3 regions of the Amycolatopsis sulphurea genome follow, and region 1 is predicted to be linked to each of the others. Evidence: riboswitches for the same ligand, from Rfam matches in the RefSeq annotation. Region 1 holds a riboswitch; each other region holds the start of a gene.
What was found. Region 1 has a riboswitch for S-adenosylmethionine ahead of thrC (threonine synthase). Riboswitches for the same ligand answer to the same signal wherever they lie in the genome.

Region 1 (6,847 bases):
CCGTCGGCGCGGTCGCGGTCGGGCCGGGGCGGGCACCTGCGTGGGCGTGGCAGCAGATCTCGGTCGAGGCCGCGAAGCACCAGGTCCCGCTGGTGGAGGTGAACCAGGGCCAGCGGCTCGACTGGCCGGGCTTGTCTCTCGACGTCCTCGGGCCGCGTTACGCGACCACCAGATCGCCCGCCCTGCAAGACGGCACGATGATCAACAACAGCTCAGTGGTGCTGCGCGCCACCACGTCCGCCGGCCGGGTGCTGCTGAGCGGGGACGTCGAACTGGCCGCGCAGGCGGACTTGCTGGCCGGGGGAGTGGACCTGACCGCGGAGGTACTCAAGGTGCCACACCACGGTTCGAAATACTCCGTACCGCAGTTCCTTGCTGCGGTTCGGCCGCGCGCGGCCTTGATCAGCGTGGGTGCGGGCAACGGATACGGGCATCCGAGCAAGTCCACAGTGGACGTTCTGGGGACGTTGGGTGCGCTGATCACCCGGACCGATGTCGACGGGGACACCGCGGTGCTTCCCGGCGATGGTGGGCCGGTCGTCGCGCGACGGGGTGAGCCACGGGGACCACCGCACTAGCTGCTGCCAGTGCCCGGCGGCGTGCCGGTTCGTATCCGGTCACCGAACGGCGGCGACCGGATACGGCCGGACCGTCGTGGGTCAGTAGCCGAGTGCCTTGCTCACGGCCTCCGTGGACGGCGGCACCGTCGCCTTCGGGCCGAGGTGGTTCTCCACCGCGTCGAGGGTCTTGAGGCCGTCGCCGGTGATCAGGAGCACCGTCTCCGCGTCCGGGTCGAGCTTGCCGGTCTCCAGCAGCTTCTTCGCGGTGGCGACGGTGACCCCGCCCGCCGTCTCGGTGAAGATGCCTTCGGTGCGCGCGAGCAGCCGGATGCCCTCCACGACCTCCTCGTCGGTGACGTCCTCGATCGCGCCGCCGGTGCGGTGGACCACGTCGAGCACGTAGGGGCCGTCGGCCGGGTTGCCGATCGCGAGCGAACGGGCGATGGTGTCCGGCTTCACCGGCTGGACCACGTCGTGCCCGTTGCGGAACGCCGTCGACACCGGGGAGCAGCCGGTGGCCTGGGCGCCGAACACCTTGTACGGGCTGGCTTCCACGAGGCCGAGCTGACCGAACTCGCGGAAACCCTTGTCCACCTTGGTCAGCTGGGAACCGGAGGCGATGGGCACCACGATCTGTTCCGGCAGGCGCCAGCCGAGCTGCTCGGCGACCTCGAAGCCGAGCGTCTTCGAGCCCTCGGAGTAGTACGGGCGGACGTTGACGTTCACGAACGCCCACTTCGGGTGCTCGGCGGCCAGCTCGGTGGCGAGGCGGTTCACGTCGTCGTAGTTGCCGTCGACGGCGATCAGGTCGCCGTCGTAGACCGCGGTGGTGAGGATCTTGGCGCGTTCGAGACTCTTCGGGATCAGCACGACCGACCGCCAGCCGGCGCGCGCGGCGGCGGCCGCGGTCGCGTTGGCCAGGTTGCCGGTCGAGGGACACGCGAGGACCTCGAAGCCGAACTCGCGGGCCGCGGCGAGCGCCACCGCGACCACACGGTCCTTGAACGAGTGGGTGGGGTTGCCGGTGTCGTCCTTGACCCACACGGTCTTCAGACCGAGTGCCTTGGCGAGGCGGTCGGCTCGCACGAGCCGGGTACTGCCCGGTTCGGTGTTCGGGGTCTGCTCGACGGTCGAGGGGACGGGAAGGAGTTTCTTGTAGCGCCAGATGTTCTTCGGTCCCGCCTCGATGTCCTCGCGGCGCACGCGGCCGAAGTCGTAGGCCACTTCGAGCGGCGAGAAGTCCTCGGCGGACACGAATTCCGGGGCGAGCGGCTGCCGGTGTCCCTCTTCCTTCGACACCAGCTCGACGGCGGGGCCGAGATCGAGCGTGGTGCGGGTGGGGTCCGTGCCGAGGGATGCGGTCATCGCGAGGTTCCTTTCCTCATCTGTCCCGCCATGGCGGGCCGGAATTGGCACCGTGTTCGTCAGCTACCCCGCGATCGCGGGATGACAGGCTGTACGCCGGTTGCCGGGGCTTCGTCGGGCCGTTCCCTCTGCCCCTCTGGATGAGCGGTATTCAGTTGTGGGCGCACCGCAGTGGGTGCCGCCTGGGCCACACCGTACGGCACACCGATCACCTCATGCCATGGAGGCGGTCCAGATCACCGGAGCGGGCGGACTGCCGGCCGGGTGAGAGAATGGCCGGGTGACCACCGCACCCGCGCCGCTGCACCTCGTCACGGGCGAGGAAGAACTGCTCATCGAACGGGCCGTGCGCGCCGCGCTGGACGCGGCGCGGGCCGCCGATCAGACGGCCGACCTGACCCGGATTCGGGTGTCCGAACTCACACCGCCCGAACTGGCCGAACTGGTCAGTCCCTCGCTGTTCGCGGAGGGGCGGGTGATCGTACTGGAGTCGGCGCAGGACATCTCGCAGGACCTGTCCGACGCGGTGCTCGCCTACCTGAAGGCCCCGGCGGACGGGGTGGTGCTGGTGGTCGTGCACAGCGGCGGCGGGCGCAGCAAGGCGGCCAAAGCGCTGCCGGGCGCGCTGAAGAAGGCGGGCGCGGAAATCACCGAATGCCCGAAGCTCACCAAACCCGCCGAACGGGAATCGTTCGTACGCAACGAAGTCCGCCGAGCGGGCGGCAAGATCGACCCGGCTGGCGTGTCGGCTCTGCTCGACTCCGTCGGCTCCGACCTGCGCGAGTTGTCCTCGGCGGCGACCCAGCTGGTCGCGGACACCGGCGGCGTGGTCGACGAGCAGGCGGTACGCCGTTACCACACCGGCCGCGCCGACGTGACCGGGTTCGCGGTGGCGGAGAAGGCCGTGGCCGGTGACCGGGCCGCCGCGCTGGAATCGCTGCGCTGGGCCATGCAGCTGGGCGTCCCGCACGTGCTGGTCGCCGACGCGCTGGCCGACGCCGTTCGCACCATCGCGCGGGTGTCCGCCGCCGGCCGCGGCAACCCGAACCAGATGGCCGGCGAACTCGGCATGCCGCCGTGGAAGATCCGCAAGGCACAGGGCCAGTCCCGGGGCTGGGGCCAGGACGGCCTTGCCACCGCGATGCGCGTCGTGGCCAGGCTGAACGCCGAGGTGAAAGGCGCCGCCGCGGACGCCGACTACGCCCTGGAACGAGCCGTCGTCGAGGTGGTCATCGCGAGGGGCGACCGCTGACTGAGACCCGATCGTCCAGCCTTGCGACCGGCTCGGTGGCGTGGCGGAGCAGAGGCGAGCTGGGCGGGGAGAGCCTGGCTGCCAGGGAGCCATGCGAGACGTTCGGCGGCCCGAGGTCGGGCAGGTATGCGAAGGGGCTCGCGTCCCGCAGCCGGGTAGGCATGCGAGAAAGACGCGGCCGCCGGGCGGGCAAGTATGCACCTTTGGCGACCCGAGACCGGGACGGTATGCGAGGACCCGGCTGAGGCCGGGTAGGCGGGGGAAGAGCGCGACGTCCCTGACCAGAGGGGAACCCGGGCTGTCCGAGATCAGCCTGCGAAACCAGGGCCGGTCCCGCCCAGGAGCCCGGGCGGCCCGGAGGTTACCCGGGCATGCGAAAAGGCCCGGCGACCGAGGTCACCGGGCCTTCAGGCGAACTCCGGCTCAGAGCTGGTTCGCGCGCTTCGCGATCGCCGACTTCTTGTTCGCGGCCTGGTTGGCGTGGATGACGCCCTTGGTGACCGCCTTGTCGAGCTTGCGAGCGGCCTCGCGCTGCAGCTCGAGGGCCTTGTCCTTGTCGCCGGCCTCGGCGGCCTCGCGGAACTTGCGGATCGCGGTCTTCACCGAGGACCGGATCGCCAGGTTGCGCTGCCGCGCCTTCTCGTTCGTGGTGATGCGCTTGATCTGCGACTTGATGTTGGCCATGGAGGCGTCCTCATTTCACTCGATGAAGGTCGTCACCGCGACGTACTGGCTCCGGCAGCGCCCGCGAAGGCGACCGGGTTTCCTCCCTGACGGAATGCCGCACGGCGACGAGGGGAAAGCTTAACAGTCCAGCTCGGCGGTCCTGCGAGGTGCCCGGATTCCTCCGGCCCGGGTCTCGGCGCCGGCGGTCGTCCGGTACGTCCTTGCCGTCTCGGCTACCGTGGGATCCGGTAGTGCCTAGGGTTCCGTCGCCGGGCCGTCGTCCGTCTTGTGCGGGCGCTGTGACAACGAGGGCCGGCGGGGCTGGTCCGAGCGGCACCGTCGGCCGGGCAGGGTGCCGGTCGTTCATCTGACGGGACAAAAGCCTGGAGGAACCCGGTCTTCGGCATGCGCGGAAGACCAGAAGGGGTTCTCGTGAACGGCACTGCTCTGTCCATGGTCCTCGCCGCCGCGGTCGTGCACGCGGTCTGGAATCTCGCGGCCAAGCGGGTCTCCGGCGGGGGTGCGCAGTTCGTCTGGCTGTACTACACGGTTTCCGCGGTTCTCTTGCTTCCGTTCGTGGTGGTGGCGCTGGTCGTCGAGCCGGAGCGTCCACAGTGGAGCTGGCTGGGGGCGGCGGTCGTCACCGCGGCGCTCCATGTCGGGTACGGGATCGTGCTGCAGCGTGGTTACGACGTCGGCGATCTGTCGCTCGTCTACCCGCTCGCGCGCGGGACCGGGCCGCTGTTGTCGGTGCTCGTGGCGGTTCTCTCTTGCACGAGCGGCCCGGCGTGCTTGGCCTGATCGGGGCGCTCCTCGTGGTGGCGGGCGTACTCGTGATCAGTCTCTGCGGCAGCCACGCGGGCGAAGGGGCACGGCGGGCAGGCGTGTTCTACGGCGTGCTCACTGGCGCCATGATCGCGGCGTACACGCTTTGGGACGCGCAGTCGGTCACTACGGTGGGCATGCCGCCGCTCGTCTACTTCGGTGGTGGAGCGCTCCTACAGAGCATGCTGCTTGCGCCAACGGCCGTACGTGGCCGCGTTGAGGTCGGACGGCTGTGGCGGGAGCACCGTCGCGAGGCGCTGATCGTCGGGGTCGCGTCGCCGTTGGGGTACCTGCTGGTGCTGTACGCGCTGCAGATCGCTCCCGTGAGCCTCGTTGCGCCTGCGCGGGAGCTGTCGATCGTCTTCGGCGGGGTTGCGGCGTGGCTGCTGCTGGGTGAGCGCAACGCAGTGCGAAGGCTGATCGGTTCGGTCGTGGTGCTGGCCGGGATCGCTGCGATTGCGGTGGCCTGAGCCGCTCCGGTAGGCATGCAGCCATGGAAGTACTGAGCAGCCGGATGCTGATCCACCCGCGTGATCCGCAGATCTCGACGGCCTTCTATCGCGACACTCTCGGCCTGGCCGTCGAGCGCGAATTCCCCGGTGGCACGCGGTTCTTCGCCGGCGGCGGCTCGATCGAGGTGGTCGGCTCCGGGCAGACCGCGCCGAGCCCGGACGTCAACCTGTTCCTGCAGGTCCGCGACCTGCCCGCGGTGCTCGCCGACCTGGCCGTCCGCGGGGTCGAGCCGGTGCGCGGGCCGCAGCGCGAGCCGTGGGGGACGGACGAGGCGTGGATCACCGATCCGGACGGTCTGCGGATCGTGCTCGTCGAAGTCCCCGAAGACCACCCGTTGCGCCGCGACAGCCGTTAGCCTGGCTTTCGCGCTCGCAGTTGCGCGGCCAGCGCGGTGAAGCCTGGCGGCTCCCAAGTCCAGGTCTGCAGGTCGGTGAAGCCCGCTTCGGCGGCTTCGTCGGCCAGCTCGTGACGGGTAACCTGTAGCAACTTTTCGTGCGCAGACAGCAACAAGCGTCCGCCGGGGCGCAGCACGCGGAACAGTTCGGCGAACGCGGCCGGCCGGTCGTCCCAGAGCTGGACGTTGTTCACCGTGAGTACCACGTCCACGCTGGCGTCCGCGGATCCGGTGTGTGCGGCCGTGCCCGCGCGAAGTTCGACACGGTCGCCGCAGCGGGCACGGCACAGTTCGCGCATCTCGGCGGACGGCTCGACGCCGATCACCTCGCCGGCCAGCCGGCTCGCGGCGTCCAGGCCGAGCCCCGGGCCGGGGCCGGTGACCAGCACCGTTTCGTCGGGTTCGAGCTGGGCGAGGTCGACGATGCGCTGTTCGGTGGCCGCGTTGGCGAACGCCATCAGCCTGCCGCCGATGCGGCCGAGCAGGCCGCTCGGGTGGCCGAACGCCCGGTCCAGCGTGGCGCCGGGGGAGGGTGAAGTGGTCATACTTCGAGGTCACCACGAGCGCCGTGACCTCGCATCGGGGATGACCCCCACCCGCACCCGGAGGTCCATGGGAACATGGGAGCCGGACACTCCCGACCATCCCGAGGACAGCCCGAGTGACAGCGCCCAAGACGTTCGCCGACACCACCTTCACGCCGCCGGAGTTCATCCGCAACTTCTGCATCATCGCCCACATCGACCACGGCAAGTCGACACTGGCCGACCGGATGCTGCAGCTGACCGGCGTCGTCGAGGAGCGGGCCATGCGCGCGCAGTACCTCGACCGCATGGACATCGAGCGGGAACGCGGCATCACGATCAAGGCCCAGAACGTCCGGCTGCCGTGGCAGGTCGGCGGAGTCGATCACGTGCTGCACCTGATCGACACGCCCGGCCACGTCGACTTCACCTACGAGGTCTCCCGCGCGCTCGAAGCGTGCGAGGGCGCGATCCTGCTGGTCGACGCGGCGCAGGGGATCGAGGCCCAGACGCTGGCGAACCTGTACCTGGCGCTGGAGAACGACCTGCACATCATCCCGGTGCTGAACAAGATCGACCTGCCCTCGGCGGATCCGGAGAAGTACGCCGCGGAGATCGCGCACATCATCGGCTGCGATCCCTCGGACGTGCTGCGCGTGTCGGCCAAGACCGGCGTGGGCGTGGCCGAGCTGCTGGACGAGTGCGTGCGCCAGGTCCCGCCGCCGGTCGGCGACGCGGACGCACCCGC
Region 2 (6,847 bases), 230 kb from region 1:
GCGCAGGTGCACTACCCGTTCGAGAATGCGGACTGGTTCGAGCACCACTACCCGAGCGACTTCATCGTCGAGTACATCGGCCAGGCCCGCGGCTGGTTCTACCTGCTGCACGTGCTGGCCACTGCGCTGTTCGACCGGCCGGCGTTCCGCACCTGCGTCGCGCACGGCATCGTGCTCGGCTCGGACGGGCAGAAAATGTCCAAGTCGCTGCGCAACTATCCGGATGTCAACGAGGTCTTCGAGCGCGACGGCTCGGATGCCATGCGCTGGTACCTGATGGCCAGCCCGATCCTGCGCGGCGGGAACCTGGTGGTGACCGACCGCGGCATCCGGGACGCGGTGCGCCAGGCCGTGCTGCCGCTGTGGAACTCGTACTACTTCCTGGCCCTGTACGCGAACGCCGAGGGCAAGCAGGGCGTCTGGCGCACGGATTCGAAGCACCTGCTGGATCGCTACGTGCTCGCGAAGACCCACGAGCTGGTCACCGACGTCGAGGCCGCGCTGGACCGGTACGACGTCGCCGGCGCCTGCCAGATCGTGCGGGATTTCCTTGAGGTGCTCACGAACTGGTACGTCCGCCGGTCCCGGGACCGGTTCTGGGCCGGGGAACAGGACGCGATCGACACCCTGCACACCGTGCTGGAGGTGACCTGCCGGGTGGTCGCGCCGCTGCTGCCGCTGACCACGGAAACGGTGTGGCGCGGGCTGACCGGCGGGCGCTCGGTGCACCTGACCGACTGGCCGAACGCGCTCGACCTGCCCGCGGACGCCGCGCTGGTGACCGCGATGGACCGGGTGCGGCAGGTGGCGTCCTCGGCGCTGGCGCTGCGCAAGGCGAACAAGCTGCGCGTGCGCCTGCCGCTGGCGAACCTGCTGGTGGCGGCCGAGGACGTGGCGCCACTGAGCGATTTCACCGACATCCTGCGCGACGAGGTGAACGTCAAGGCGGTCGAGCTGACCACCGACGTCGCCGCGCATGGCACCTTCGAGGTCGCGGTGAACGCCCGCGCCGCCGGCCCGCGGCTGGGCAAGGTCGTGCAGCAGGTGATCAAGGCGGTCAAGTCCGGCGACTGGACCACGTCCGCCGCCGGCGCGGTCGTCGCCGCCGGCGTGGAACTGGTCGAGGGCGAGTACGAACGCCGCCTGGTCGCCGCGGGTGGTGGCGCCGCGGCCGAGCTGCCGGGCGGGGCGGGTCTGGTGGTGCTCGACACCGAGGTCACCCCGGAGCTGTCCGCCGAGGGCGTGGCCCGCGACCTGATCCGCGTGATCCAGCAGGCCCGCCGCGACGCCGACCTCGACGTCGCGGACCGCATCACGCTGACCGTCGACGCCCCGGAAGACGTGCTGTCGGCGGCGCGCGAGCACGAGAAGTTCATCGCCACGGAAACGCTGACGACGTCGGTTTCCCATGGTGAGGTGGCCGGAGGCTTCGAGGGCACGGTCGGGGAGGGTGTGCCGGTCCGGGTGGCGGTCACGAAGGCGTGAGCGCTGTTTGGGGGCGCCGCCGATCCTCCCCGGCTCAGCCACCGCCCTCCTTCCGGTAACACCCGGCCCCCGTTGGCGATGAGCCAACGGGGGCCGGGTGTGGGCGCGCCACGTGGCCCGGAGGGGGAGCACAGGTGAGTCCTGCCGCGAAGAGGGGCGTCCTGATCGGGGGCGCGCTGGCGGTGGTCGACCGCGGCGGCAAGGCGGTCGTGCTGTCCGGCGCTGGCGGGCTGCGCCTGGCCGACGACAAGACGTTCCCCCTGCTGCGTTCCGCGCTCACCTCACAGGCGCAGGCGTCAGGGTGTCGGCAAGGTCGGTGTGAGGGGCCTGCGCAGACCGCGAAAGTCCGTGAAGGGGCCCTTCACGGACTCTGAGTCTGTGAAGGGCCCCTTCACGGACCCGAGACCTCCACGAGGTGGTCGCGCGTCTCGAACACCTCCGCTTCGCCTGCTGCCGGGCGAAATCGACGACGATGGCAGGCACCGTCGATGATGACGGGGCAGCTACGGCTCTCTCTGCTGATCACGGGGCCTCGACCAACTTTGCCGGGACCTGGGCGCAGGCGTCGTCCGGAGACGCGTTCGCGGTGGAGCGGGTCGACCGCGAAGGCAAGAGCCAGGAGACGCTGTTCGGACACGCCGGCGCCGAGCAGAAGCCGATGACGAGCAGCGTCAGTACGGCCATCCAGGCGGCCGCGCAGGCCGCGGTCGACGGCTATCACGGCAAGGCCGTCCTGGTCGCGCTCCAGCCGTCCACCGGCGGTGTGCTGGCGCGAAATTCCTCGCCGCCCTGCCCTGGCCGTCGCACCGTCCGAAAAGGACTGGAACATCCGTTCCGGGGACACGTGTCCGGCCGCGCCGGGCGCCTCACTATTCTGGACGCGCTGCGGGCCGGGGATGGGGAGGCGGACATGGACGGACTTCCGGTACTCCTCGGTGTCGGCGGACTGGTGCTGCTGTCCTCTGTGCTCGCGGTGCGGGTGTCCATCCGGCTCGGTTTCCCGTCGCTGCTGCTGTATCTCGCGATCGGCGTGGTACTCGGGGAATCCGGCCTCGGCATCCATTTCGACAACCCGGCGCTCACCCAGTCGCTCGGGCTGGCCGCGCTGGTGCTGATCCTCACCGAGGGCGGGCTCACCACCCGCTGGTCGTCGGTCAAATCCTCGCTGGGGCCCGGGATCGTGCTGTCCACAGTGGCCGTGGTGATCAGCATCGTGGTCACCGGCGCGGCGCTGCACTGGCTGCTCGGCCTCGATTGGCGGCTGGCGCTGCTGTGGGGCGCGGTACTGGCCTCCACCGACGCCGCGGCGGTGTTCTCCGTGCTGCGTTCGGCCGGAATCGGCAAACGGCTGTCCGGCATGCTCGAACTCGAGTCCGGGATCAACGACGCGCCCGCCTACATCGCGGTGATCGTACTGGCCTCCGGGGATGCGGTCGACTGGTCGCTGCCGCTGGTGGTGGTCTACGAATTGGCCGCCGGCCTGGCCATCGGGCTGGCGTTCGGCTGGCTCGGCACCCAGGCGCTGCGCCGGGCCGCGCTCCCGGCGACCGGGCTCTACCCGCTCGCCACGGTCGCGGTGTGCGTGCTCGCCTACTCCTCGGGTCAGCTCGCGCACGCCTCCGGCCTGCTCGCCACCTACGTCGCGGGGCTGGTGCTGGGCAATTCGAAACTGCCGCACCGCTCGGACACCCTGTCCTTCGCCGAAGGGCTCGGCTGGCTCGCCCAGATCGGGCTGTTCGTGCTGCTCGGCCTGTTCGCCTCGCCGAGCAGGCTGCTGGAGACGCTGGTGCCCGGCCTGGTCGCGGGCGCGGTCGTGCTGCTGCTGGCCCGGCCGCTGTCGGTGGCGCTGTCCCTGCTGCCGTTCCGGTTGCCCTGGCGAGAGCAGGCGTTCCTGTCCTGGGCCGGGCTGCGCGGGGCGGTGCCGATCGTGCTCGCGATGATCCCGCTGTCCCAAGGCCTGCCTGGTGCGCAACGGCTGGTGGACGCGGTGTTCGTGCTCGTCATCGTGCTGACCCTGCTGCAGGGGTCGACGCTCGGGCCGCTGGCCCGGCTGCTGCGGCTGGACCGCGCGGGCGAGGTGCAGGAGATCGAGGTCGACTCGGCCCCGCTCGACGAACTCGGCGCCGAGCTGCTGCAGGTGCGCATCCAGAAGGGCTCGAAGCTGCACGGCGTGTACCTGTCCGAGCTGCGGCTGCCCGCCGGGGCCACGGTCAGCCTGGTGGTGCGCAGCGGAGCCGGGTTCACCCCGCAGAAGACGAGCCGGCTGCAGGAGGACGACCAGCTGCTCGTGGTCGCCACCGAGCATGTGCGCGAGGCCGCCGAGCTGCGGATCCGCGCGGTGGACCGGGCCGGGCGGCTGGCCAGGTGGCGCGGGGAGTCCGGCCGCTGACCGGGATAGTCCATTGTGGACTGACCGGGTGACGGCCGTCTCAGATCACGGAATGGGGCTGGTGCCGCGCACTGGTGATCGGCTATCGTCTTCAGCAGGTCATGAGTGCCAGCGTCAAGCCCCGGCTTGCTGGCCGGCAACCCTCCTTCCGCGGTGGGGTGCCCCGGGTGAGGACCGGGCCGGTCGCGCAGTGCGGCGGGCAAGCGCGGGCCCCTCGCCGGGTCCCCCGGATTGCCGAGGAGGCAGCGTCATGACTGCTACATCCCCACCGAATACAGTCCTGCCGAACGCCCTTGCGTCGAACGCGCCGGAATCTGGCGAAACCAACGCCGTTCCGCCGGTGGCCGGTGCCGGCCTGCGCATACCGCTGGTGACCGGCGGCGACATCTCCTACGCGAACCTCGATCACGCGGCCAGCGCGCCGTGTCTGTCCGCGGTCCGGTCCGCGGTCGACGAGTTCCTGCCCTGGTACGCCAGCGTGCACCGGGGCGCGGGTTTCGCGTCGCAGGTCTCCACCCGGCTCTACGAGCGCACGCGGAAAGTGCTGCGCCGCTTCGCCGACGCCCGCGACACTGACACCGTGGTGTTCACCCGCAACACCACCGATGCGTTCAACCTGCTGGCGAAGGCGTTGCCGCACAAGACTTCCGTGGTCGTGTTCGACACCGAGCACCACGCCGCGCTGCTGCCGTGGCGCGGGCCGAACGTGCGCCGGGTGTCGCTGCCGCGCACCCGGCTGGCCGCAGTGTCCGTTGTGGACGAAGCGCTGGCCGCCTGCCCGCAGGGGCCGCGGCTGGTGGTCGTCGCCGGAGCGTCCAATGTGACCGGTGAGCTGCTGCCGGTGGCGGAGATCTCCGCGGTGGCGCGGAAACACGGTGCCCGGGTGGCGCTGGACGCCGCGCAGCTCGCACCGCACCGGCGGATCTCGCTGCGGGAACTCGACGTGGACTACGTGGCGCTGTCGGGGCACAAGCTCTACGCCCCGTTCGGCGCCGGCGCGCTGATCGGCCGCAGCGACTGGCTGCGCGCGGCCGTCCCGTACCTCGCCGGCGGTGGTGCGACGAAGCTGGTCACCGAGGAGGCCGTGGTCTGGAACACCGGGCCGGAGCGGCACGAGGCGGGCTCGCCGAACACCGTAGGCGTGTATGCGCTGAGCGTCGCCTGCGAACAGCTGGCCGCGAACTGGGACGCGATCGGTGCGCACGAGGCCGAGTTGCTCGAACGGCTCCGCAAGGGGCTTGCCGGGCTGCCCGGCTGCGCCGAACTGCGGCTGTTCGACGCCCCGGTGGACCGCGTCGGCACGGTCAGCTTCGTCGTCGACGGGTTCGACCCGGGTTGGGTCGCCGCCGTGCTGTCGGCCGAGTACGGCATCGGAGTGCGCGACGGCGCGTTCTGTGCCCACGTCGCCACTAGTCGCCTGATCCGCGAGACCGGCGGCGAAGGGCAGCAGGCGCTCCGCGTGAGCCTCGGGCTGGGCAGCACCGCCGAGCACGTCGACCGGCTCCTGCTGGCCTTGCGGCAGATCGTCGCGCGCGGCGCTCGGTGGGAATACACCAAGGTGGACGGCCGGTGGACGCCGGTCGGCGACCCGCGTGAGCTGCCACCGTTCTGTGCCTGACGGCGGTGCCGGGAGCGGGCCAGGGGCGAGCGTGGACAATGGGGGAGTGAGCACCGAGCCCTCGCCCGAATCCGACGTGTCCGAGCCCGCTGTGCCCGAGCCTGACGTGCCCGGGCCTGCCGAGCCGCGGCCCGGTGGGGACGCTGGAGGAGCCGAGGCGGCCCCCGCGCCGTCGCTGCCCAAGCGGCGGATCGGCCTGGTGTTCGCGGTCGCGGTGCTGATCTGGGTGATCGATCTGGTGACCAAGAACCTGGTCGCGGCCAATCTGGAGGGCAAGGAACCGGTCCGCATCCTCGGCGGGCTGATCTACCTGCAGGTGATTCGCAATCCAGGGGCCGCCTTCTCCATGGCCACCGGGATGACCTGGGTGCTCGCGCTGATCGCCGCGGCGGTCGTGGTGGCCATCGTGTGGCTGGCGCGGCGGCTGCGCTCGGTCGGCTGGGCGATCGGGCTCGGCCTGGTGCTCGCGGGTGCGCTCGGCAACCTGACCGACCGCCTGTTCCGCGCGCCAGGCCCGCTGCATGGTCACGTCATCGACTTCATCTCCGCCTTCGCGCCCAACGGCCAGGGCTTTGCCATTTTCAACATCGCGGACTCCGCGATCTGCGTCGGCGGTGCGCTGATCGTGCTGCTGTCCTTGCTGGGCAAGGACTACGACGGCACCTCGACACGTGCGAAGAAGGACGCCAAGTGAGCGCGCGCATGCTGCCCGTCCCGGACGGGCTCGACGGGATGCGCGTGGACGCGGGACTGGCCAAGCTGCTCGGCCTGTCGCGCACCGCGGTGGCGGATCTCGCCGCGGCCGGTGACGTGCTGCTCGACGGGCGTCCCGCCGGGAAGTCCGACCGGCTCTCCGCCGGCGGCCTGCTCGAGGTGACCCTGCCGGAACCGGCGCGGCCTGCCGAGCTCGTCGCGGAACCGGTCGAGGGGATGCGGATTCTGCACGACGACGAGGACATCGTCGTGCTGTCCAAGCCGGTCGGTGTCGCCGTCCACCCGAGCCCGGGCTGGACCGGCCCCACGGTCGTCGGCGGGCTCGCCGCGGCCGGGCTGCGGATCGCCACGTCCGGCGCCGCCGAGCGACAGGGCGTGGTCCACCGGCTCGACGCGGGCACCACGGGCGTGATGGTCGTGGCGAAGAGCGAGCACGCGTACACAGTGCTCAAGCGGGCGTTCAAGGAGCGCACTGTGGACAAGGGCTACCACGCCGTCGTCCAGGGGCATCCGGATCCGACGCGCGGCACCATCGACGCACCGATCGACCGGCACCCGCGGCACGACTATAAGTTCGCCGTCGTCGCGGGCGGGCGTCCCAGCGTGACGCACTACGAAGTGGTCGAAGCGTTCCGCGCGGC
Region 3 (6,847 bases), 1.2 Mb from region 1:
ACGTGGTCGAGCAGGGTCCGCTCGCCCACCGAGATCGAGGCGTCCTCCAGCTCCAGCACGGTCTTGCCGAGCCGCCGCTTCGCAAAAGCCTGCAATTCCACCGAATCCCGCGGCGGCGGCACATCCGCGATCAGCGCTTCGGCGGCCTCGACGCGGTAGCGCGGTTTGGACGAACGGGCTTGCGGGCCGCGGCGCAGCCATGCCAGCTCCTTGCGGGCCAGGTTCTGCCGCTTCTCCTCCGCGGTCGCGGCGAGCCGGGCGCGCTCGGCGCGGGCGAAGATCCAGTCCGCGTAACCACCTTCGTACTGCTCGACGCGGCCGTTCGCGACTTCCCAGGTGACACTCGCGACGGTGTCCAGGAACCACCGGTCGTGCGTCACCACCACCACGGCGATCCGGCGGCCGAGCAGGTGGTCGGCGAGCCAGCGCACGCCCTCCACGTCGAGGTGGTTGGTCGGCTCGTCCAGCACCACCAGGTCCAGCTCACCGGTGAGCGCGGCGGCCAGCGCGACCCGGCGGCGCTCCCCACCGGAGAGGTTGGCGGTGGCCGTGTCCAGCCCGATCGCGGTGATCTCCAGACCGTCCACAATGGACCTGACCCGCGGGTCGGCGGCCCATTCGTGCTCGGCGCCGTAGCGCTGCAGCACGACATCGGCCACGGTGCTGCCCGGTCGCAGTTCGGTGCGCTGGGTGACCACCGCCATCCGCAAGTCCCGGACCTGGCTCACCCGGCCGGAATCCGGCTCGCTCAGTCCGGAAAGGACTTCCAGCAGGGTGGTCTTGCCACCACCGTTGAGCCCGACCACGCCGATCCGCTGCCCTTCGGCGACGCCGAGGGAAACTTTGTCCAGCAGCGGTTTCACCCCGTAGGACTTGCTCACCGACTCCAGGTTGACCAGATTGGCCATCCGCTTGGCCCGTTCCTTTCCACAGTGGACAGATTACTCAGGCGTGCACGCGCGGGGGCGCGTTGCGCGGCGAGTCGTCCCCGCCGACCACCCGGGCACCGGGCACCGGGCCGTGCGCGACCCGCACCGTGCGGCACACCCCGGCGCCGGACAGCTCGGCGGCAACCTCCACCGCCGTCTCCGCGTCCGCACAGAGGAACGCGCAGGTCGGCCCCGAGCCGGACACGCACCCGGCAAGCGCGCCCGCGTTCACCCCGGCACGCAGCGTACGGCGCAGCCCCGGCCGCAGGGACACGGCGGCGGCCTGCAGATCGTTGCCGAGCAGCAGGGCCAGCTGCCGCGGGTCGCCGGAGGCCAGCGCCTCGACCACCGGCGTATGCGCACCGATCCGCGGCGGTTTCCCCTCGGCCCGCAACCGGTCCAGCTCACCGAACACCTTCGGCGTGGACAGGCCCTTCTCGTCGAAGGCCAGCACCCAGTGGAAGGTGTGCCGCGAGAGCACCGGCACGAGCCGCTCGCCCCGCCCCGTGCCCAGCGCGGTCCCGCCGTAGAGCGCGAAGGGCACGTCGCTGCCGAGCCGCCCGGCGAGTACCGCCAGCTCGTCGCGGGTCACGTCGAGCTTCCACAGCGAGGCCAGCCCGACCAGCGCCGCGGCCGCGTCCGCACTGCCGCCCGCCATGCCACCGGCGACGGGAATGCCCTTGCGCAGCACGATCCGCACCTTCGGATCCCCGGCATCGGGACGGCCGACGTAGGCGGCCAGCTCGCGGGCCGCGCGCCAGGCGAGGTTGCTCGCGTCGGTGGGCACCACGCGCTCCCCCTCGCCATAGACCTCCAGGCCCGGCTCTTCGGTGATCGCGACGGTGACCTCGTCGGTCAGCGACAGCGCCTGGAACACGGTGACCAGCTCGTGGAACCCGTCCGCCCGCGGATCTCCGACGGCCAGGTGCAGGTTGACCTTGGCCGGGACCCGGACGGTGACTGGTGGTGGAACTACGGCGAGCACCCGCCCAGCCTACGTGGCCGGGCCGGCGGCCTCCTCACCAGGAGAAAACGTGCCGGAGACGACTCCGGAGTGGACCGGCGGTACTTGGGAAGTAGTTTTGAAGTATGACCGTGAGGGAAGTCAACATCTCCGAGCTGTCCCTGCATCCGCGCCGGGTCGTGGCCCAGCTCGAGCAGTCGGCGGACCGGTCGGTGCGGATTCGCCGCCGGGAGAAGGATCAGCAGGACCTGCTGCTGATCACCGCCGAGCGAGCGGAACAGGTGGTCGCCGCGGCGTCGGCGACCACGAAGATCTTCGTGGAGCTGATGCGCCGCAGCGATCAGGCGGTCACTCTCGCCACCGAAGTACTGCCGGCCGCCTTTCCCTGGGTCCGGTACCTGCCCAAGGAAGATGTGCAGACCTTCGTGGCGGAACTGGTCGAGACGCTGGAGCGCGCCGAGTCCCTCGGCAACCCGGCGCCGGTCGCCATCCTGGTCGCGGAGTGGAAGCGGACCGCGGAGATCCACGCGGATCCCGAACTCGCCGCCATCCTCGGGCGGCCCGGCGAGGACTTCGGCGAAGTTCCGCCGCCCGGGCAGCCGTGAGCCCCAAGCGCGGCGGCGAAGTGGCACCACCGGTGACCGGCCGCGAATGGGCAAGCCGGTTCGTCTGTGAAGGGACCCTTCACAGACGCTGAGTCCAGGGTGTCGGCAAAGTCGGTGTGGAGGTCCGTGGAGGTCTGTGAAGGGGCCCTTCACGGACTCTGAGTCCGTGAAGGGCCCCTTCACAGACCTTGGGCGCGTCCGGACAACACGCAGCGAGGAGGGCCGGCCGGGCCCTCCTCGCTGGTTCGACAACTCAGGCAGCCACGCTCTGCGGGCCGCGGACGGCCTGGGGCTGGGCCACATACGCACCACGGTCGGCGATCCAAGCCAACGCGGCGTCGGCGCGCTCGCCGCGGACGCCCACGCGGAAGCGGGCGACCGGAGTGTCCCCGATGCGGGTCAGGCCGCCGCCGATGGTGGACAGCTCCACGTCGAAGCGGGTGGCCGCCTCCGGAAGCAAGGCACCAACCGTGGCGAAGCCGATCAGCACCACGTCGGCCGAGCGGTCGTACTTGGCCGCCTGCGCCCGGCTCGTCTCGATCGAGGGCAGCACCGCCTGCGCGGTCCAGCTCGCCGGCGAGGAGATCAGGTCCAGCAGCGAACCCCGCTCTACCACGACGCCGTTGTCGAGCACCGCGACGTCGTCGCACACCCGGCGGACCACGCCCGCCTCCTGGGTGGTCACCACGACCGTGACACCCAGCTCCGCACGGGCCCGGTCCAGCACGGCGAGCACCGCGCCGGCGTCCTCCGGGGCGACCCCGGCGGTCGGGTCGTCTGCGACGAGCACGGCCGGTCCGGCGGCCAACGCTCTGGCCACGGCGACCCGGCGGCGCTGCCCGTCGGTCAGCTCGCCCGGCTTCTGCCCGGCACGGGCGGTGAGCCCGACCAGGTCCAGCAGCGAGCCGACCCGGCTGCGCCGCTGCGGGCCGTCCACGCCGAGCTGCTCCAGCGGAGCGGCGACGTTCCCGGCGATGGTGCGCTCGGCGAGCAGCTCGGACTTGGCGCCGACGGCGCCGAGCCGACGGCGGATCTCCCGCAGCCGGCGGCCGTCCAGGGTGGCGGTGTTGAGCCCGTCGAGCCGCACCACGCCGCGGTCCGGGCGCTCCTGCAGGGCAATGCACCGGGCGAGGGTGGACTTGCCGGAATCGGCCGGTCCCACCACGCCGAACAACGAGCCGGCCTGCACCTCGACACTCACGTCGCGCAGGGCGGCGACTCGATTTCCGTTGAAGGGAAAGGATTTTGACACGTTTTCGACAGTGATCACGAATGAGCTCCAGGCAAGGGGCGCAGCACCGGTTCCGGGCGCGCCAGGCGTCCTCGAATGACCGTCCTCAAAGGACGGTGTGGCGAATCGCGGAAAAGCGGATCAGGCGATGGCCATGGAGCGTCGACACGCGCTTACCGTGCGGCGACCTTCGTCGACTACGCGGCGCCGGGTCAGCAGGAGCGGGCGGGCGAGCATCTGCATCGGAAACGGCCTCCATCGGTCCTGGCGGTAGCACCTGCCCACTTTGCGGGTGGTTGCTGCGACTTCGGCGAGCCAGGTCTCTCAGTCGCTCGGGATGGACGTCTTCGAGTAAAGCCGATCCCACGGACTGAACGCAAGCACGTTGGTGCAGATCACACGAGTGGTCGCGGGCCGGTGGTGAAATCCGCACCCGGCCTGCGGGGACCGGAAGTTCCGCCACCGAACGGTCCGGCAGCCCGCGCTCACCCCCGAGAATCCCTTGTGGACACTTGACAACCGCCTCGCACCGGCTTTTTCCCGCCGGGGATCACGCACAGCGACCGGATGAGCCTGCCCCGGGATAGTTCACAAAGGTGAGCAAATCCGGTCTTCTTGGTACCGCTGTATCAGATACGCTCGTACCACCTCGGGAACGGAGAACGACCGGTGCCTCAGCGGGTGGACCACGACCAGCGCCGCCGCGCGATCGCCGGAGCGGTCTGGCGGATCGCCGCGGATCGTGGGCTGGATTCCGTGCGCATGCGCGATGTGGCCGCAGAAGCGGGCGTGTCATTGCGGCTGGTTCAGTACTACTTCGAGACCAAGCACAATCTGCTCGTACTGGCATTGCGTTATCTCCGCGAGGACACCGAACGCCGAGCGCGGGAACGCATCGAAGCGCAAGCCGGCCAGAGCGCACGCGGCGTGCTGCGGGGCGTGCTTACCGGGCTGCTGCCGTTGGACACCGAAAGCGAGTTCGCACTGCGCGTGCGCCTCGCCTACTTCAGCCGCTCGTATCGGGAGCCGGGAGTATTCCCGGACCGGGACACCGCGTTGGAAGACCTGGTCACGCGACTACTGGAACAAGGCGAGCCGATGCCGGGCATCCGGCCGCAACACGAGGCGGACCTGCTGGTGTCCGGGATCACCGGCCTCGGCTTCCACATCCTGCACGGCCGACGGCGGACGACCGCCGTACTGGCCACGCTCGACTACCACTTGGACCGGATCTTCGGCCCGGCCGGAGGCTGACCGCCGCGGGTCAGACGCCGGCGGCGGCGATCCGGGCGAACGCGTGCACGTCGAGCTGTTCGCCGCGGCTGCGCGGGTCGATCCCGGCCGCGGCGAGCAGCTCCCCGGCGCGTTCCGCCGAGCCCGCCCAGCCGGCCAGCGCGGCCCGCAAAGTCTTGCGGCGCTGGGAAAACGCGGCGTCCACGACGGCGAAGAGCCGAGCCCGGTCGACCGCGGTGACCGGATCGGTGCGTTCGAAGGACACCAGTGCGGAATCCACGTTCGGCACCGGCCAGAACACGTTCCGCGGCACCGGGGCGACCTTGCGTGCCGGTCCGTACCAGGCGAGTTTCACGCTGGGCACGCCGTAAGTGCGGCTGCCCGGCCCGGCGGCCATCCGGTCGGCCACCTCGGTCTGGACCATCACCAGCCCGCGCCGCAGCGACGGCAGCTCGGCGAGCAGGTGCAGCACGACCGGGACGGCGACGTTGTACGGAAGGTTCGCCACGAGCGACACCGGTTCCGCGGGCAGATCCGCGGCCCGCACGCGCAACGCGTCGGCACCGACCACGGATAGCCGTTCCGCCGCTTCGGGCGCGCGCTCAGCCGCCGTGCGCGGCAGCCGTGCGGCGAGCACCGGGTCTATCTCCACCGCGACGACCCGAGCGCCGGCCGAGAGCAGACCGAGCGTCAGCGACCCGAGCCCGGGCCCGACCTCCAGCACGACGTCCCCCGGCCGCACACCGCCGAGTTCGACGATGCGGCGGACGGTGTTGGGGTCGTGCACGAAGTTCTGCCCGAGTTTCTTCGTGGGCCGGACGTCGAGTTCGTCGGCCAGCCCACGGATTTCGGCAGGCCCCAGCAGTTCCACCACCGGACGAGCCTACCCAGCACCACCTGCGCCTCGGCAACGCGGCGCACAAAAGCAGGCGGCCAGGGTGTCGGCAAAGTCGGAGTGAGGGGCCTGCGCAGACCGCGGAAGTCCGTGAAGGTCTGTGAAGGGGCCCTTCACGGACTCTGAGTCTGTGAAGGGCCCCTTCACAGACCCGAGACAGGTCCGGCGCACACCACGAGGTGGTCGCGCCTCGAATAGCTCCGCATCGCCCGCTGCCGGGCGTGATCGACGAAGAGGGCAGGCGCCGTCGATGATGACGCGGCAGCCACGGCTCACTCTGCTGATCACGGGGCCTCGACCAACTTTGCCGGGACCCTGAGCAGGCGGCCGTGAGCGCGAAGCTCACGGCCGTCTACCGGGAAACCGAACGTGCTCAGGCCTTGTAGCCGCAGCCCCAGGCGCTGTAGCCGCCGCGGGCGTCGCGCACCTTCTCGGCCACCGCGATCTGCTGCTCACGGGTGGCCTTGTCGGCGGTGGGGGCGTACTGGCCGCCGCCGTAGGCGTTCCAGGTCTGCTTGTCGAACTGGAGGCCGCCGTAGTAGCCGTTGCCGGTGTTGATGTGCCAGTTGCCGGTCGACTCGCACTGCGCGATGCGGTCCCACGCCCCGGTGTCGCCGATGGCGGGCTGCGGCGCCTGCTTGGTGCCGACCTTGATGATCTTCGGCTTGGGCGCGGTGACGACCTTCTCCGAGACATTCTCGCGAGAGACCTCTGCGCCGTTCTTCTTGGTGACCTTGTAGGTGACCACCTTCTTGCCCGGGGTGCCCGGGTCCGCGACGCTCTGCTCGCCCTTGAGCTGCGTCGGGTCGTCGACCTTCTGCACCTCCGGGTCGATGGTCTCCTCCTGCTCGACCATCGAGACGCCCATCCGCGAGACGTGCACCTCGGCGCCGTCCTTGAGCGAGACGTCGAGACCGCCGTCGATCGCGTCGTCCGGGCCGAGGTTGAGTTTGAGGTCGGAGGCGAACTCCTTCGTGGTGACCGCGGTGG

Region 2: another riboswitch for S-adenosylmethionine. It lies ahead of ATK36_RS28475 (aminotransferase class V-fold PLP-dependent enzyme); the one in region 1 lies ahead of thrC (threonine synthase).
Region 3: another riboswitch for S-adenosylmethionine. It lies ahead of ATK36_RS21765 (methionine ABC transporter ATP-binding protein); the one in region 1 lies ahead of thrC (threonine synthase).

The regions. Positions count from the first base shown of each region.
Region 1 covers NZ_PDJK01000002.1:4,661,773-4,668,619, forward strand. Annotated here, with positions in the region: gene ATK36_RS27370 (ComEC/Rec2 family competence protein) at 1-578, shown strand, start outside; gene thrC (threonine synthase) at 660-1,925, opposite strand; SAM riboswitch class I at 1,939-2,072, opposite strand; gene holA (DNA polymerase III subunit delta) at 2,206-3,177, shown strand; gene rpsT (30S ribosomal protein S20) at 3,601-3,861, opposite strand; partial or broken gene ATK36_RS27390 (DMT family transporter) at 4,249-5,138, shown strand; gene ATK36_RS27395 (VOC family protein) at 5,162-5,536, shown strand; gene ATK36_RS27400 (class I SAM-dependent methyltransferase) at 5,533-6,120, opposite strand; gene lepA (translation elongation factor 4) at 6,237-6,847, shown strand, end outside.
Region 2 covers NZ_PDJK01000002.1:4,889,092-4,895,938, forward strand. Annotated here, with positions in the region: gene ileS (isoleucine--tRNA ligase) at 1-1,485, shown strand, start outside; gene ATK36_RS28465 (hypothetical protein) at 1,620-1,859, shown strand; gene ATK36_RS28470 (potassium/proton antiporter) at 2,396-3,874, shown strand; SAM riboswitch class IV at 3,972-4,086, shown strand; gene ATK36_RS28475 (aminotransferase class V-fold PLP-dependent enzyme) at 4,125-5,492, shown strand; gene lspA (signal peptidase II) at 5,539-6,186, shown strand; gene ATK36_RS28485 (RluA family pseudouridine synthase) at 6,183-6,847, shown strand, end outside.
Region 3 covers NZ_PDJK01000002.1:3,415,604-3,422,450, reverse strand. Annotated here, with positions in the region: gene ATK36_RS21780 (ABC-F family ATP-binding cassette domain-containing protein) at 1-908, opposite strand, end outside; gene ATK36_RS21775 (4-(cytidine 5'-diphospho)-2-C-methyl-D-erythritol kinase) at 946-1,914, opposite strand; gene ATK36_RS21770 (hypothetical protein) at 2,019-2,498, shown strand; gene ATK36_RS21765 (methionine ABC transporter ATP-binding protein) at 2,752-3,768, opposite strand; SAM riboswitch class I at 3,982-4,073, opposite strand; gene ATK36_RS21760 (TetR/AcrR family transcriptional regulator) at 4,399-4,983, shown strand; gene rsmA (16S rRNA (adenine(1518)-N(6)/adenine(1519)-N(6))-dimethyltransferase RsmA) at 4,994-5,836, opposite strand; gene ATK36_RS21750 (resuscitation-promoting factor) at 6,231-6,847, opposite strand, start outside.